One region of the Tessaracoccus terricola genome, then DNA from elsewhere that is predicted to be linked to it. Evidence: predicted binding sites of a transcription regulator. Region 1 holds the regulator's gene; the other holds the start of a gene.

Region 1 (7,341 bases):
AGGGCGCCACCATCTACTGGGCCAAGTTGGCCTGGGGGACGCTCGTCGTGGTCGCGTCACTGCTGGTCGCGCTGGTGCTCAGTGGGATCACCTTCATGGGCAACGCTGAAACCCTGGGTTACGCCCCGATGGACCTGTTCGGCCTGGTCGGCCAGTGGTGGGCCGCGGTGGTCGCGGTGATGCCGTGGTGGGGATGGGTGGTCGGTGTGCCGATGCTCCTGTTGCTGGCCGTGTTCAACCTGCTGCAGTACTACTTCGCGGCATCGGTGGGCAGCGAGAAGCGGTTCGGCTCCCTCGGGCTCGGCGGACCAGTCCTGGTGTGGTTCGCGCTCTACATGGCCCTGCAGATCGTGCTCGTCGGCTTCATGCTGATCCCCCTCGGTGTGGGAGTGGAGGGCGGCTCCCTGACGCTGGTCTCGGAGAACTACCTCGCCATGGTGCTGAACAACATCAACCCCGCGACGGCGCCCATCGGATTCCTGCCGGGCTTCCTGGTGGCCGCAGTGTTCCTGGTGTGGCGCACCGTGGTCTCCTGGAACAGCAAGGTCTCGCTGGCCTGACCCAGGAATCCTTGGGTCGACCGCTGGTGGCTTCGGCTCGAAGGGTCTCGTGAAGGCCCTTCGAGGCTCGCTGCCGCTCGCTCCTCACGGAAACTGTGGGGCGGTCACGGGCACAGGCGGGCGGTCTCCCAGCCTCCCTCGACCGCGGTGAAAACCACCCGGTCGTGGAGGCGGGAGGGCCGCCCCTGCCAGAACTCGATCTCCTCCGGCACCACCACCAGCCCGCCCCAGTTGGGCGGGCATGGCACGTCCTGGCCCTCGAAGCGCCGCTCTGCCTCGGTCACCTTGGCCTCTAGTTCCCCGCGCGAGGCGATCCGCGCGCTCTGCCGCGACGCCCACGCCGCCACCTGCGACCCGCGCGGGCGCATCGCGAAGTACTCCTCCGAGACCGCCGTCGACGTCCGGCGCACGGTGCCGTCGATCCGCACCTGTCGGTGGAGTTCGGGCCAGTGGAAGTGCAGGCAGGCGCGGGCGTTGTCGTCGAGGTCCCGCCCCTTGGCGGAGTCGTAGTTGGTGAAGAACATGAACCCGGCCGTGTCCCAGCCCTTCAGCAGCACCACGCGTGTGCGCGGCTGCCACGTCCCGTCCGGGGTGGGGTGCGCGGTGGACAACGTCATTGCCGCCGCCTCGAACAGCTTGCCGGCGTCCTGGGCGTCGGTGGCGTCGTCCATCCAGTCGGCGAAGAGGTCGAACGGGTCGGCGGTGCGGCCGTCGTCGAGGGTCGTGGAGTCGTAGTTAATCCGTCGGTTCCGGAGGTCGTGCACGCTCATGGCTCCAGTCTGCTCCCCACCTCCCGGATTCCGGGGAGGCGGGGTGGCGTTCCGTGGATTCCCGGTGGGGAGGGCCTAGCCTTCCTCGGGTGAACCGCTACTCCCAAGACGTGCTGCGCCCCGGCTGGCAGAAGGCGCACCTCAAGCAGACCCGTGACGTCCCCGTCGAGAAGGACATCGTCGTCGAGTTCGACGACTTCGTGGGGGCCGTCGTCGGTTGGGAGAACGGCATCGTCGTCCTCGAGGACCGCAAGGGCAAGCGGCGCAGCTTCCCGTTCGGTCCCGGTTTCCTGCTGGAGGGCCAGCCCGTGGCGCTGCGGCCCCCGTTGCGCAAGGCCGCGAGCAAGCCGAAGTACACCGCTTCCGGGTCGCGCGCCTCGGCCACGCCGGAGCCGGCCCGCACGGCCCTGCCCAGCCGCATCTATGTCGAGGGCCGCCACGACGCCGAACTGGTGGAGAAGGTCTGGGGCGACGACCTGCGCCACGTCGGTGTCGTCGTCGAGTTCCTCGGCGGCATCGATGACCTGCCCGACGTCGTGGCCCAGTTCCGGCCCGAGCCGGGGCGACGCCTCGGGGTGCTGGTGGACCACCTGGTTCCCGGTAGCAAGGAGTCCCGGATCGTCGCCCAGGTCCACAAGGCCGGGTTCCGCGACGTGGTGCTCGTGGAGGGCCACGAGTACATCGACGTCTGGAACGCGGTGCGGCCGGCCCGCGTCGGCCTCAAGAAATGGCCGGAGATCCCGCGCGACGTCGACTTCAAGAAGGGCACGCTGAAGGCGCTCGGGCTCCCGCACGCGGACCAGAAGGACATCGCACGCGGCTGGCAGGCAATCCTGGCCCGAGTGGAGTCCTGGCGAGACCTGGAGCCCCGCTTCAACACCTTGGTGGAGAAGCTGATCGACTTCGTGACACAGGACCACGTCGGCCCCTGAGGGTGGCATCGTTGGGAGCCCGACCGGAAGGACTTTCCCAGATGACCGACCTCGGACAGGAGAAGACCGAACTCCTGGACATGCTGGACCTGCGCCGAAACTTCCTGCTGAGGACCGTCGAGGGCCTCACCGACGAGCAGGCCTCCGCCACCCCAACCGTGTCCACGCTCCGGCTCGCGGGCCTCGTAAAGCACGTCACCGCCAACGAGGCCGGGTGGGTGGACTTCATGCGGCACGGACCGGCCGCCAAGGCCGACGAGGACTGGGGCTCGCTGGACTGGGAGGCAATCTCGGCCGGCACCCAGGAGATGCCAGAGTGGCTCGCCGCCCAGGAGGCGCAGTGGAGCCTCGCCGTGGGCGAGACCCTCGCTGACCTGGTGGCGGGCCTCAACGAGCAGGCGGCCCACACCCGCGTCGTGGTCACCGACGTGGACCTGGACCACAAGCACGACCTGCCCGAGGCGCCCTGGTTCGAGCCGGGAGCGCAGTGGTCGAACCGTGAGGTGCTGCTCCACCTGATCGGCGAGACCGCCCAGCACGCCGGCCACGCCGACATCATCCGGGAGACCATCGACGGCCAGAGAACCATGGGCTGAGCGCTGGATGCCAGCCGCGGGTGCGCGGCGCTAGGGTTGCCACATGGATACCGCTGCCGTCCTCGAACTGATGCAGGAGACCGCTGCGGAGGTGATCAACCCCCGCTTCCGCGCGCTGGCCGACGGCGACGTCGAGACCAAGAGCCACGCCAGTGACTTCGTCACCGTCGCCGACAGGGAGGCGGAGGTCATGCTCACCGAGCGGCTCCGGGCCGCCAACCCGGACGCCGTGGTGGTGGGGGAGGAGGCGATCTTCGCCGAACCGGACCTGCGCGAGAAGCTCAACAACGCCGACCACGCGTTCATCATCGACCCCATCGACGGCACCGCCAACTTCGTCCGCGGCAAGGACGAGCACGGGATCATCATCGCCGAGACCAAGGGTGGCGTGACCACCCGCGGCTGGATCTGGCAGCCGCAGACCGGCCGCGCCTACGTCGCCGAGCGCGGTGCGGGCGTGCGGCTGAACGGCGAAGTTATCGTCCCCGACAAGCCGGAGCGGCTGCCGCAGGGCGCCACCTCCAAGGACGCCCTCCAGGGCTACGACGGCGGCGGCAAGCTCAGCCCCACCATCCACACGAAGTTCGCCTGCTGCTTCGACTACCCGGCAGCCCTGCACGGCGAGTACGACTTCATCTACTACACCAGCCTGATGCCGTGGGACCACCTCGCGGGTGCGCTGATGCTGACGGAGAACGGCGGCGTCAGCCGGACCATGGACGGCCTGGCCTACACCGTGCTCTCACGCAGCAAGGGACTGCTGGTGGCCAACGACATCCTCGTGTGGCTGACCGCCCAGCAGAACTGGAAGCGCTGAGTCACACCCCCATGATGGGCAGCTGGGTGCGGGGCTTGATGCCCTTGGCCTCCAGCTCCGCGTAGATCAGGGGCAGCGCGACGGCCATGGTCTCCGCGCTGAAGGGCCACTCCGCCTCAGTGGCCGCGTCCTCGAGTTTCACACCCTGCTGGATCAGCGCCTCGGTGGTCCCGTAGAGCATCCCCACCTCGGCGCGCTGGATGAACCCGAAGTTGCGTTCGACGACCTCGCCGTGGCCGGGCACGAAGCGGGTGCCCTCCCGGGACGCGCCGAGCACGCCGTCGAGGGCGGTGGGCCAGTTGCTGATGTTGGAGGTCTCGTCGAACTGCGGGTCCTGTCCCTCCTCGAGCATGTCCCCGACGAAGGTGATGTCGTCGTCCGGGACCAGCACGAACGCGTCGGCGCCGGTGTGGCCGCCGCCGAAGTGGACCACCTCGACACGCCGTCCCCCGAGGTCGACGGCCTTCGCGATGGAGAACGTGTCACTGGGGCGGGGGAGCTCGGCCAGGCCGAGCTCCGAGGCCTTGGCCGCCGTCTCGGCGGAGGGCTCGGTGTCGGTCAGGTTCTCGTGCGCGATGCTCACCAGGTCCGGCATCCCGGTGATCCCGAACCAGTGGTCCCAGTGGTTGTGGGTGACCACCACATTGGTCACGGGCACACCGGCGCGGGCATTAGCGGCTGCCAGGAGTGCTGCTCCCTGCTCGGCGGAGGAACCGGAGTCCACCAGCAGGGCCCGCTCCTCACCCACCACCAGCCCGATGTTCACGGAGGCCGGCTCCAGGGTGGTGAGCAGGACGTTGGGGGTGAGTTCACGCCAGGTGATGGTGTCGCTGTCAGGCATGCCCGCCAGCTTATGCCCTCCGTGATTCGCCCCTCCTGCGCAACCACAACTACACTGGCACTCGCATGCCGTGAGTGCCAGAATCGATCCCGGAGGTGAACATGCTCGACGACCGCAAGCTGTCGGTGTTGCGTGCCATCATCACCGACTACGTGGACCGCCGCGAGCCGGTCGGGTCGAAGGCACTGGTGGACCGCCACCGGCTGGACGTCTCGTCGGCCACCGTCCGCAACGACATGGCCGTGCTGGAGGAGGAGGGCTACATCACCCAGCCCCACACCAGCGCGGGGCGCATCCCGACGGACAAGGGCTACCGCCTGTTCGTCGACAAGCTCGCCAGCGTGAAGCCGCTCTCGGCGGCCGAGCGGCGGGCCATCTCGACGTTCCTGTCGGGCGCCCTCGACACCGACGACCTGGTCACCCGCACCGTGCGGCTGCTCGCGCAGCTGACCCGGCAGGTGGCAATCGTGCAGTACCCGGTGGCACAGCGCGCCGTGGTGCGGCACTTCGAACTCGTCCCGTTGACCACGGACCGGCTGCTCGTGCTGGTGGTGAACTCGACCGGGAAGGTGGACCAGACCGTCGTCGAGTTCCCCGTCCCCGACGAGCGCATCCTCGCCCCCATCCGCGCCAAGCTGCTCGAGGCCGTGGTGGGGCGCACCGCACCGGACGCAGCGCAGGCCCTCGGCAAGGTGCTCGACGAGTTCCCGCCCGTGGACCGTGCGCTGGCCGCACCCGTCGTGGCCACCCTCCTCGAACTCCTGGGACCGGACCACGCGGCACACGTCGTCGTGGCAGGGGTGCCCAACCTGGCGTCCTTCGACTCCGGGTTCCACAGCAATTTCCGCCCGCTGCTGGAGGCCCTCGAGGAGCAGGTGGTGCTGCTGCGGCTGCTCGACGAGGCCGCCGGTGACGACGTCACCATCCGCATCGGCCAGGAGAACCGGGCAGCCGGCTTCGAGTCCACCTCGCTGGTGGCATCCGGCTACGGATCAGAGGGGGACCTCGCGGCGAGCCTCGGTATCGTCGGTCCCACCCGCATGGACTACCCATCAACCATCGCATCCGTCCGCGCCGTCGCGCGGTACGTGAGCCGATTCCTGACGGAAGGCTGAACCCACCCGAATGAGCAAGGACTACTACGGCATCCTCGGCGTCGAGCAGGAAGCGACGGCCGAGCAGATCAAGAAGGCCTACCGCCGGCAGGCGATGAAGGTCCATCCCGACGTCGCCCAGGGCGACGACGCCGCTGACAAGTTCAAGGAACTCAACGAGGCCTACGAGGTGCTCAGCGACCCGAACAAGCGGGCCGTGTTCGACCGCGGCGGGGACCCGATGTCCAACCAGGGCGCCGGCTTCTCCGGGTTCGGCGGCGGCTTCGCCGGCGGGTTCGACTTCTCCAACCTCGTCGACGCCATGTTCGGCGCCCAGGGCACCCGCGGCCCGCGCTCCAGGGTCCGGCACGGCCAGGACGCGCTCATCCGCGTCAGGCTGCAACTGCACGAGGCCGTGTTCGGCGTCACCAAGTCCATCAAGGTGGACACCGCCGTCGTCTGCCCCAAGTGCCAGGGCCGTGGCGGCGAGCCCGGCTCCGAGCCCGTGACCTGTGTCACCTGCGACGGCGCCGGCGAGGTCTCGCAGATCCAGCGCAGCTTCATCGGCGACATCCGCACCGCGCAGCCGTGCCCAACCTGCCGCGGCTACGGCACCACCATCCCGCGCCCCTGCGGCGAGTGCTCCGGCGAGGGCCGCGTCCGCTCCGCCCGCAACATCTCCGTGCGCATCCCCGCCGGCGTCTCCACCGGCATCCGCATCCACCTGGAGAGCCAGGGCGAGGTGGGGCCCGGTGGCGGCCCCGCGGGTGACCTCTACGTCGAGGTGCAGGTGGCCGAGCACGAGACCTTCCGCCGCGACGGCGACAACCTCGAGATGGTCGTGAAGCTGCCGATGACAGCCGCGGCGCTCGGCACCACCGTCGACGTCACCACCCTCGAGGCGGAGTGGGAGAACTCCGACGAGGCCGACCGCAAGGTGGCCGTCGAGGTCCCCGCCGGGACCCAGTCCGGCACGCGGATCGCCATCAAGGGCCGCGGCGTCCCGAAGCTGCGCGGCGGTGGCCGCGGCGACCTCGGCATCACCTTCCTGGTCCAGACCCCCACGAAGCTCGACGAGCGCCAGCGCGAACTGCTGCGCGAGTTCGCCGACGTCCGCCACGAACGCCTCGACGAGGTGGAGGCCCACAGCGGCGGCAAGGGCGTCCTGGGGTGGCTGCGCGAGGCCTTCAAGTGAGCCTTCCCCTGTTCCTGGCCGAACTGGCCGGCGTCGTCGTCGGTGGCACGGCCACGGTGACGGGGGACGAGGCGCGCCACGCCGTGGCGGTCAAACGCATCCGGGTGGGGGAGCGGGTCCTGCTCTCCGACGGCGCCGGCCGCACCGCCACCGGTGAGGTGGTGGAGGCGGGCAAGCAGGAACTCGTGGTCCGGGTGGAGAGCCTCGAGGACACCCCTGCGCCGGAGCTCGAGGTGGTGGCGGTGCAGGCGCTCGCCAAGGGTGACCGCTCCGAGCTGGCCGTCGAGATGCTCACCGAGGTGGGTGTCACGCGGATCCTCGCCTGGCAGGCGTCGCGATCGATCGTGCGTTGGCAGGGGGAGCGCGCGGCGAAGTCGCTGGCCAAGTGGCAGTCCACCGCACGCGAGGCCATGAAGCAGTCGCGCCGCAGCTTCCTGCCGCAGGTCACGGCGGCCACCACCAAGGACGTCGCCGCACTGGTGTCAGAGGTGGACCTCGCGCTGGTCCTGCACGAGGAAGCCACGGGACACATCTCC
Region 2 (7,341 bases), 440 kb from region 1:
GCCGAGGTCGGCCGCTCACGAGTCTCAGCCACCCTGCACCTCCAGCCTGCGCTCGCCGGCGCGCAGCACCAGGTGGGCCGCGACGGCGAGGACCGCGAGCCAGAAGACCTGCACCCCCACCAGGGGCAGCGCCTCGGCGGGGCTGATCCGACCCGAAAGCGTGTCGATCGGGGTCTGGATGATGGAGGGGAACGGCGTGGCCCGGGCGATGGTGAGCAGCCAGTCGGGGAACCACACGATGGGGATCAGGAACCCGGACAGCAGGTTCATCACCGCCAGGTAGACCACGCTCAGCCCGCGGGTCTCCACGATCCAGAAGGCGGCGAGGTTGACCAGCATGTCCGCGAGGAACGCGACGGTGATCGCCAGCAGCACCGAGAAGGCGCCAAACAGGTAGGAGCGGGGGTCCTCCGGCAGTGCCAGCCCGGTGACCAGCGCACCGATCACCAGCGGTGGGATGCCCCTGCCCAGCAGCAGGAACCCGGAGCGACCCAGCTTCTGTGCGTAGTACAGGCCCAGGAAGTCGATGGGGCGCAGCAGGTCCACGGCGATGTCGCCCTGATGGACCCGCTGGGAGACCTCGCGGGTGCCGAACGCCTCGATGGGGGCGAGCAACGCCTGCCCGAGCCAGACGTAGGTGGCCGCCTGCAGCGCGGTGTAGCCGCCCAACTCGCCGCCCGCCGTCGCGATGGCGGCGAACATGATGGAGGCGCGGATGAACCCGAAGACGGTGTTGGTGAACACGCCGGCGGCCGTGGCCATCCGGTAGGTGGAGTACTGCCGGAAGGAGGCGGCGATGATCCTTCCATGGGCGAGCACCGATGCGAGTATAGGGCCTCCTGGCCGCAGGCCTCAGTCGTCGGGGAAGAGATCCACCTGGCCGTGCCCCATCAGCTTGTCGATGGCGCGCCGGTCCCGCTTCGTTGGCCGCCCCGCGCCACGGTCCCGTCGGGCCACGGGGTTGGACAGGTGGGCGGGCCGCTCGGGGGAATGGTCCACGTAGGCCTTCACCGCCACCGGCGCACCGACGCGCTTCTTGAGCAGTTCCACCACCTCGAACTCGCGGACCCAGCCGGGCTCCTTGATGCTGACCCGGTCCCCGGGCTTCACCGGCGCGGCGGGCTTGGTGGGGGCACCGTTGAGCCGCACGTGGCCGCCCTTGACGGCGTTGGTGGCGATCGAGCGCGTCTTGAACAGCCGCACGGACCACAACCACACGTCGAGCCTCGTCATTGCTCCCACCTCCGTCCTCGAGCGTAGTGGCAATGCAGCGGGCGTGACAGGCGTCCGGGACACGCCTCGGCGAGGCTCTCCAAGGCCTGACGCAGGCGTGTCGCGGATCCTGGTCACGGGCTACGTTTGGGCTCGTGGAGATTCTCACGGAACAGGGACGCGCGGCACTGGCCAGGGCCGCGGCGGAGGCGGACCCGACGTCGCTGGGCGCCGCGGAGCGGCTGCGGCGTGAGTTCGAGCCCGCGCTGGCCGCCGAGGCGCTCACCCAGGTGGCGTTGCGGCGCCGCGCGCAAGGCAAGTTCCCCGACGCCGAGGAGATGTTCCTCACCTCCGACGGGCTGCAGCAGGCCACCCGCCCGGCCGTCGCCGAGTGGCGGGCACGCAGGTTCGCCGACGCCGGTATCACCGAGGTCTGGGACCTCGGCTGCGGCCTCGGCGCCGACGCCATGGCGATCCAGCAAGCCGGACTGATGGCGCAGGGCGTCGAGGCCGACGAGCAGACGGCGGCGTTCGCGACGGCCAACCTCGCGCTGGTGGGCGGACCGGCGGTGCTGCAGGCGCGGGCCGAGGACGTCGAGGTCCCCGAGGGTGCGGGGGTATTCCTGGACCCGGCCCGTCGCAACGCCCGTGGCCGCACGTGGGACGTCGCCGACTTCACCCCGCCCTGGACCCTGGTGGAGGAGTACCTGTCCTCGGACCACTTCACCTGCGTGAAGCTCGGGCCGGGCCTGCCCAAGGAACTGATCCCCGACGGCGTCGCCGCGACCTGGGTCTCGGAGCGCGGCTCGGTGGCGGAGGTCTCACTGTGGAACCGACTGGAGCCGGGATACTCGGCCGTGGTGTTCCCACGCGACGGCTCGGCGCCCGTCGAGGTCCGGGCCACCGAGGCGCCGCGGGAACTCCCGGTGGGGGAGGTCGGCCGCTTCCTCATCGAACCGGACAACGCCGTCATCCGCGCCGGTCTGGTGGGGGAGGTCGCGCCCGGCCGGGACGTCTGGCTGCTGGACCCACACCTGGCCTACCTCTCGGCCGACGAGCCCCTCGACTCACCGCTGGCCGACTGCTTCGAGGTGACCGAGGCCCTGCCCTACGACCAGAAATCGATCCGCGCCCACGTGAAGCAGCAGCGGATCGGAACCCTGGAGATCAAGTGCAGGGGCATCGACGTCGACCCCGCCGCCCTGCGCCGTCAACTCAAGCCGAAGGGCCCTGCGGCCGCGACCCTGGTGCTGTCCCGGACCCCGAACGGTGCCGTCGCGGTGTTCGCGCATCGCGTGTGACCGCCCGCCTGCGCCCCATCGACCGGACGCGCCGTCGAATTCAGGCGGAAGGGGCACCGGTGCCCCTTGCTGCCGAATCACTCGGCGTGTGGGGTCGATGGGTGGCTCTCGGACGTGCTGGCACTCCACTTGCCTGAGTGCTAATCCGGGTATAGCTTGGGACTTGGCACTCGACCCTGTCGGGTGCCAACGCCCGGGCGGCACCCGCGACGACGTCCGGACACCTCAGATCCGAAACTCATCCGGCTTTGCCGGGAAACCACAGAAAGGGGTTTGACGTGGCAAGCACGATCAAGCCGCTCGAGGACCGCGTCCTCGTCGAGCCGCTCGAGGCCGTCCAGACCACCGCTTCCGGACTGGTCATTCCGGACACCGCCAAGGAGAAGCCGCAGGAGGGTCGCATCGTGGCCACCGGGCCCGGCCGCATCGACGACAACGGCAACCGCGTCCCGCTCGACGTCGCCGAGGGCGACGTCGTCATCTTCTCCAAGTACGGCGGCACCGAGGTCAAGTACGACGGCAAGGAGCTCCTGCTCCTCAACGCCCGCGACATCCTCGCCGTAGTCTCCAAGTAAGGACCGCACCCAATGGCAAAGATCCTTCAGTTCAACGAGGACGCGCGCCGCTCGCTCGAGCGTGGCGTGGACATCCTCGCCAACACTGTCAAGGTGACCCTCGGCCCCAAGGGACGCTACGTCGTCCTGGACAAGAAGTGGGGCGCCCCCACCATCACCAACGACGGCGTGACCGTCGCCAAGGAGGTGGAGCTCGACGATCCGTACGAGGATCTCGGCGCCCAGCTGGCCAAGGAAGTCGCCACCAAGACCAACGACGTCGCCGGTGACGGAACCACCACCGCGACGGTGCTGGCCCAGGCCCTGGTGCACGAGGGGCTGCGCGCGGTCACCGCGGGCGGCAACCCCGTCGGCCTCAAGCGCGGCATCGACAAGGCCGTGGACGCCGTCGTCGAGCGCCTGCGGGAGAACGCTCGCCAGGTGGACACCACCGCCGACATGGCCTCGGTGGCCACCATCTCCTCGCGCGACGAGGAGATCGGTGCGCTGATCGCCGACGCCTTCGACAAGGTGGGCAAGGACGGCGTCATCACCGTCGACGAGTCCAACACCCTGGGGACCGAGCTCGAGTTCACCGAGGGCATGCAGTTCGACAAGGGCTACCTCTCGCCGTACTTCGTCACCGACGCAGACCGCATGGAGGCCGTCCTCGAGGACCCCTACATCCTGATCCACTCCGGCAAGATCTCGTCGATGAACGACCTCCTGCCGCTGCTGGAGAAGGTCATCGGTGCCAAGGGCACGCTGTTCATCGTGGCCGAGGACGTCGACGGCGAGGCGCTGAGCACGCTCGTGGTCAACAAGATCAAGGGCACCTTCACGTCCGTGGCCGTCAAGGCTCCCGCCTTCGGTGACCGCCGCAAGGCCATGCTCGAGGACATCGCCATCCTGACCGGTGGCCAGGTCGTCGCAGCAGAGGTCGGCCTCAAGCTGGACCAGGTGGGCCTCGAGGTCCTCGGCCGCGCCCGCCGCATCGTCGTGACGAAGGACAACACCACCATCGTCGACGGCGCCGGCGAACACGACGAGGTGCAGGGCCGCGTGGCCCAGCTCAACGCCGAGATCGCCCGCACCGACTCCGACTGGGACCGCGAGAAGCTCCAGGAGCGCGTCGCGAAGCTCGCCGGTGGCGTGTGCGTGATCAAGGTCGGTGCCGCCACCGAGGTGGAGCTCAAGGAGAAGAAGCACCGCATCGAGGACGCCGTCTCGGCAACCCGTGCGGCCATCGAGGAGGGCATCGTCTCCGGGGGTGGCTCCGCCCTGATCCACGCCGGCAAGGTGCTGGAGGACGGCCTCGGCCTCACCGGTGACGAGCGCGTCGGTGTCAACATCGTCGCCAAGTCGCTGGTGGAGCCGCTGCGCTGGATCGCCGAGAACGGTGGCGAATCCGGCTACGTCATCACCACCCAGGTGGCGGGCATGGAGCCCGGTCACGGCTACAACGCCAAGATCGGCGAGTACCAGAACCTCATCGAGAACGGTGTCATCGACCCCGTCAAGGTGACCCGTTCGGCCCTCGCCAACGCGGCGTCCATCGCCTCCCTGCTGCTCACCACGGAGACCCTCGTGGTGGACAAGCCGGAGGACGAGGAAGACAACTGATCGACTCCGTCGAACAGAGCAAGGGGCCCCACCGCGAGGTGGGGCCCTTTCTGCGTGCCAGGACTCAGATGATCCGGTGCATCCAGTCGTGCGGGTCGGGGCGCAGGCCGTACTGGATCTCGGTGAGCTCGCGGCGCAGGTCCAGGGTCACCCGTCCCGGTTCGCGGCCGCCCACCACGTGCTCGCCGGCCGAGTCCTTCAACGACGCCACGGGCGTGATGACTGCCGCGGTGCCGCAGGCGAACACCTCGGTCACGGAGCCCTCGTCGATGCCGTCGTAGAGCTCGTCGAGCGTGATGCGTCGCTCCTCCACGGGGAGTCCGCGGTCCCGGGCCAGCTGCAGCACGGCGGAGCGGGTGACGCCCTCGAGGATGGTGTCGGTGAGCGCGGGAGTGGTGAGGGCGCCGTCGGCGGTCACCACGAACAGGTTCATGCCGCCGAGTTCCTCCACGTAGGACTGCTCGGTGGCGTCGACGAAGCCCACCTGGGAGCAGCCGTTGGCCTCCGCCACCTGCTGGGCCAGCATCGAGGCGGCGTAGTTGCCGCCGCACTTGGCGAAGCCGGTGCCGCCGGGAGCGGCCCGGCTGTAGTCGCGGGTGAACCAGATGTCCACGGGCTGGACGCCACTGCCACCGAAGTAGGCGCCGGACGGGCTGGCGATCACGGCGTAGGTGACCCTGGTGGACGGCTTGACCGCCAGGAAGGGGCTCGAGGCGAACATGAACGGGCGCAGGTAGAGGCTCTGCTCCGCGCCGCGGGGGAGCCAGTCGGCGTCGGCCCGGACCAGCTCGTCGACGCTCCCGAGGAAGTCGTCCACCGGCAGTTCGGGCAGACCCAGACGGCGACAGGAACGCTGGAACCGCTCGGCGTTCACCTCGGCCCGGAACCGCCACACGGACCCGTCGGCGTGCCCGTAGGCCTTGAGGCCCTCGAAGGCTTCCTGGGCGTAGTGGAGCACCGCGCTGGCCGGGTCCAGCACGAACGGCGCGTACGCCTCCACGCGGTGTCCCTGCCAGCCCTGTTCGAGGGTCCAGTCGACGCGCGACATGTGGTCGCTGAACCTGCTGCCGAAACCGGGATCGGCCAGGATTGCCTCCCGCTCCTCCGCGCTGCGCTCGGTTCCGCGCTCGATGGTGAATGTGGTCATGCGTGCCTTCCTCCGCTCCGACGACGTCGTGGTCGGCGCCTGGGACGTAGCTTGCCGTGTCCCGGTCCCGAACGCGACCGGGAGCGGGCGACCGTCGGCGGACCGGGGGTTTCACCTGGTAGCGAGCGTGGTCGGAGAGCCCGTTCGAGCGGGGTAGACTCGGGCAGGTCCGACTCGGGAGGAGACCCACACTTTGTCCGCACTCACTGGCTCCGGAGTCCCAGGCCCCTTCGAGGCTCTCGGGCTCACTTTTGACGACGTACTGCTGCAGCCGAACGAATCCGACGTGATCCCCTCGGAGGCGCAAACGCAGACCCAGCTGAGCAAGCGGATCACGCTGAACATCCCGCTCGTGAGTGCCGCCATGGACACCGTCACCGAGACGCGCATGGCCATCTCGATGGCGCGCGAGGGCGGCATGGGGATCCTCCACCGCAACATGTCCATCGAGGACCAGGCGCACATGGTGGACCAGGTCAAGCGTTCCGAGGCCGGCATGGTCCTCGACCCCATCACCATCGGCCCCGAGGCCACCCTGCGCGAGGTGGACGAGCTGTGCGCCACCTACCGGATCTCCGGCGTGCCGGTCGTGGACGCCGACGGAGCCCTGGTGGGCATCATCACCAACCGTGACCTCCGGTTCGAGACCGACGGCGAACGCCGCGTCGCCGAGGTCATGACCAAGCAGCCGCTGGTCACCGCCCCCGAGGGCATCTCGAACGCCGACGCCATGGGCCTGCTGGCCAAGCACAAGATCGAGAAGCTGCCGATCGTCGACGGTTCCGGACGGCTCACGGGCCTGATCACCCTCAAGGACTTCGTCAAGGCGGACCAGTACCCCAACGCCACCAAGGACCCCTCCGGCCGCCTGCGCGTGGGTGCCGGCATCGGCTTCTTCGGTGACTCCTGGGAGCGCGCCATGGCCCTCGTGGAGGAGGGCGTCGACGCCATCATCGTGGACACCGCCCATGGCCACAGCCGCGGCGTCGTGGACATGATCCGCCGCCTCAAGGCGGAACCGCTGGCCAAGGACGTCGACATCATCGGCGGCAACGTCGCCACCTACGAGGGCGCCCGTGCCCTGGTGGAGGCCGGGGTCGACGGTGTCAAGGTGGGCGTCGGCCCGGGATCCATCTGCACCACCCGCGTGGTCGCCGGCGTCGGTGTCCCGCAGATCACCGCCATCCACGACGCGGCCCGCGCCTGCAAGCCCGCGGGAGTCCCGCTGATCGGCGACGGCGGCCTCCAGTACTCCGGAGACATCGCCAAGGCCCTGGTGGCCGGCGCCAGCTCCGTGATGCTCGGCTCGCTCCTGGCGGGCTGCGAGGAGAGCCCCGGTGAACTGGTGTTCATCAACGGCAAGCAGTTCAAGAGCTACCGCGGAATGGGCTCCCTCGGCGCGATGGCCGCCCGCGGCCGCAAGGCCTCCTACTCCAAGGACCGCTACTTCCAGGGCGACGTCAGAAGCGACGACAAGCTGATCCCCGAGGGCATCGAGGGCCAG

Evidence for each region. Region 1 encodes HrcA, which represses chaperone genes, less so after heat shock. Its sites were predicted from a motif close to TTGGCACTCGNNNNNNNCGAGTGCCAA; they were not measured.
Region 2: the regulator HrcA is predicted to act here: its motif matches at 2,631-2,657, upstream of groES (co-chaperone GroES).

Annotation. Positions count from the first base shown of each region.
Region 1 is NZ_BAAHBS010000005.1:972,814-980,154, forward strand. Features, by position in the region: gene ACYU7G_RS14455 (hypothetical protein) at 1-560, shown strand, start outside; gene pdxH (pyridoxamine 5'-phosphate oxidase) at 665-1,330, opposite strand; gene ACYU7G_RS14465 (DUF3097 domain-containing protein) at 1,420-2,262, shown strand; gene ACYU7G_RS14470 (DinB family protein) at 2,304-2,858, shown strand; gene ACYU7G_RS14475 (inositol monophosphatase family protein) at 2,902-3,675, shown strand; gene ACYU7G_RS14480 (MBL fold metallo-hydrolase) at 3,677-4,516, opposite strand; gene hrcA (heat-inducible transcriptional repressor HrcA) at 4,618-5,631, shown strand; gene dnaJ (molecular chaperone DnaJ) at 5,642-6,805, shown strand; gene ACYU7G_RS14495 (16S rRNA (uracil(1498)-N(3))-methyltransferase) at 6,802-7,341, shown strand, end outside.
Region 2 is NZ_BAAHBS010000005.1:534,338-541,678, forward strand. Features, by position in the region: gene ACYU7G_RS12360 (ABC transporter permease) at 1-32, opposite strand, end outside; gene ACYU7G_RS12365 (ABC transporter permease) at 25-819, opposite strand; gene ACYU7G_RS12370 (RNA-binding S4 domain-containing protein) at 853-1,233, opposite strand; gene ACYU7G_RS12375 (class I SAM-dependent methyltransferase) at 1,368-2,513, shown strand; gene groES (co-chaperone GroES) at 2,792-3,088, shown strand; gene groL (chaperonin GroEL) at 3,101-4,690, shown strand; gene ACYU7G_RS12390 (branched-chain amino acid aminotransferase) at 4,755-5,837, opposite strand; gene guaB (IMP dehydrogenase) at 6,031-7,341, shown strand, end outside.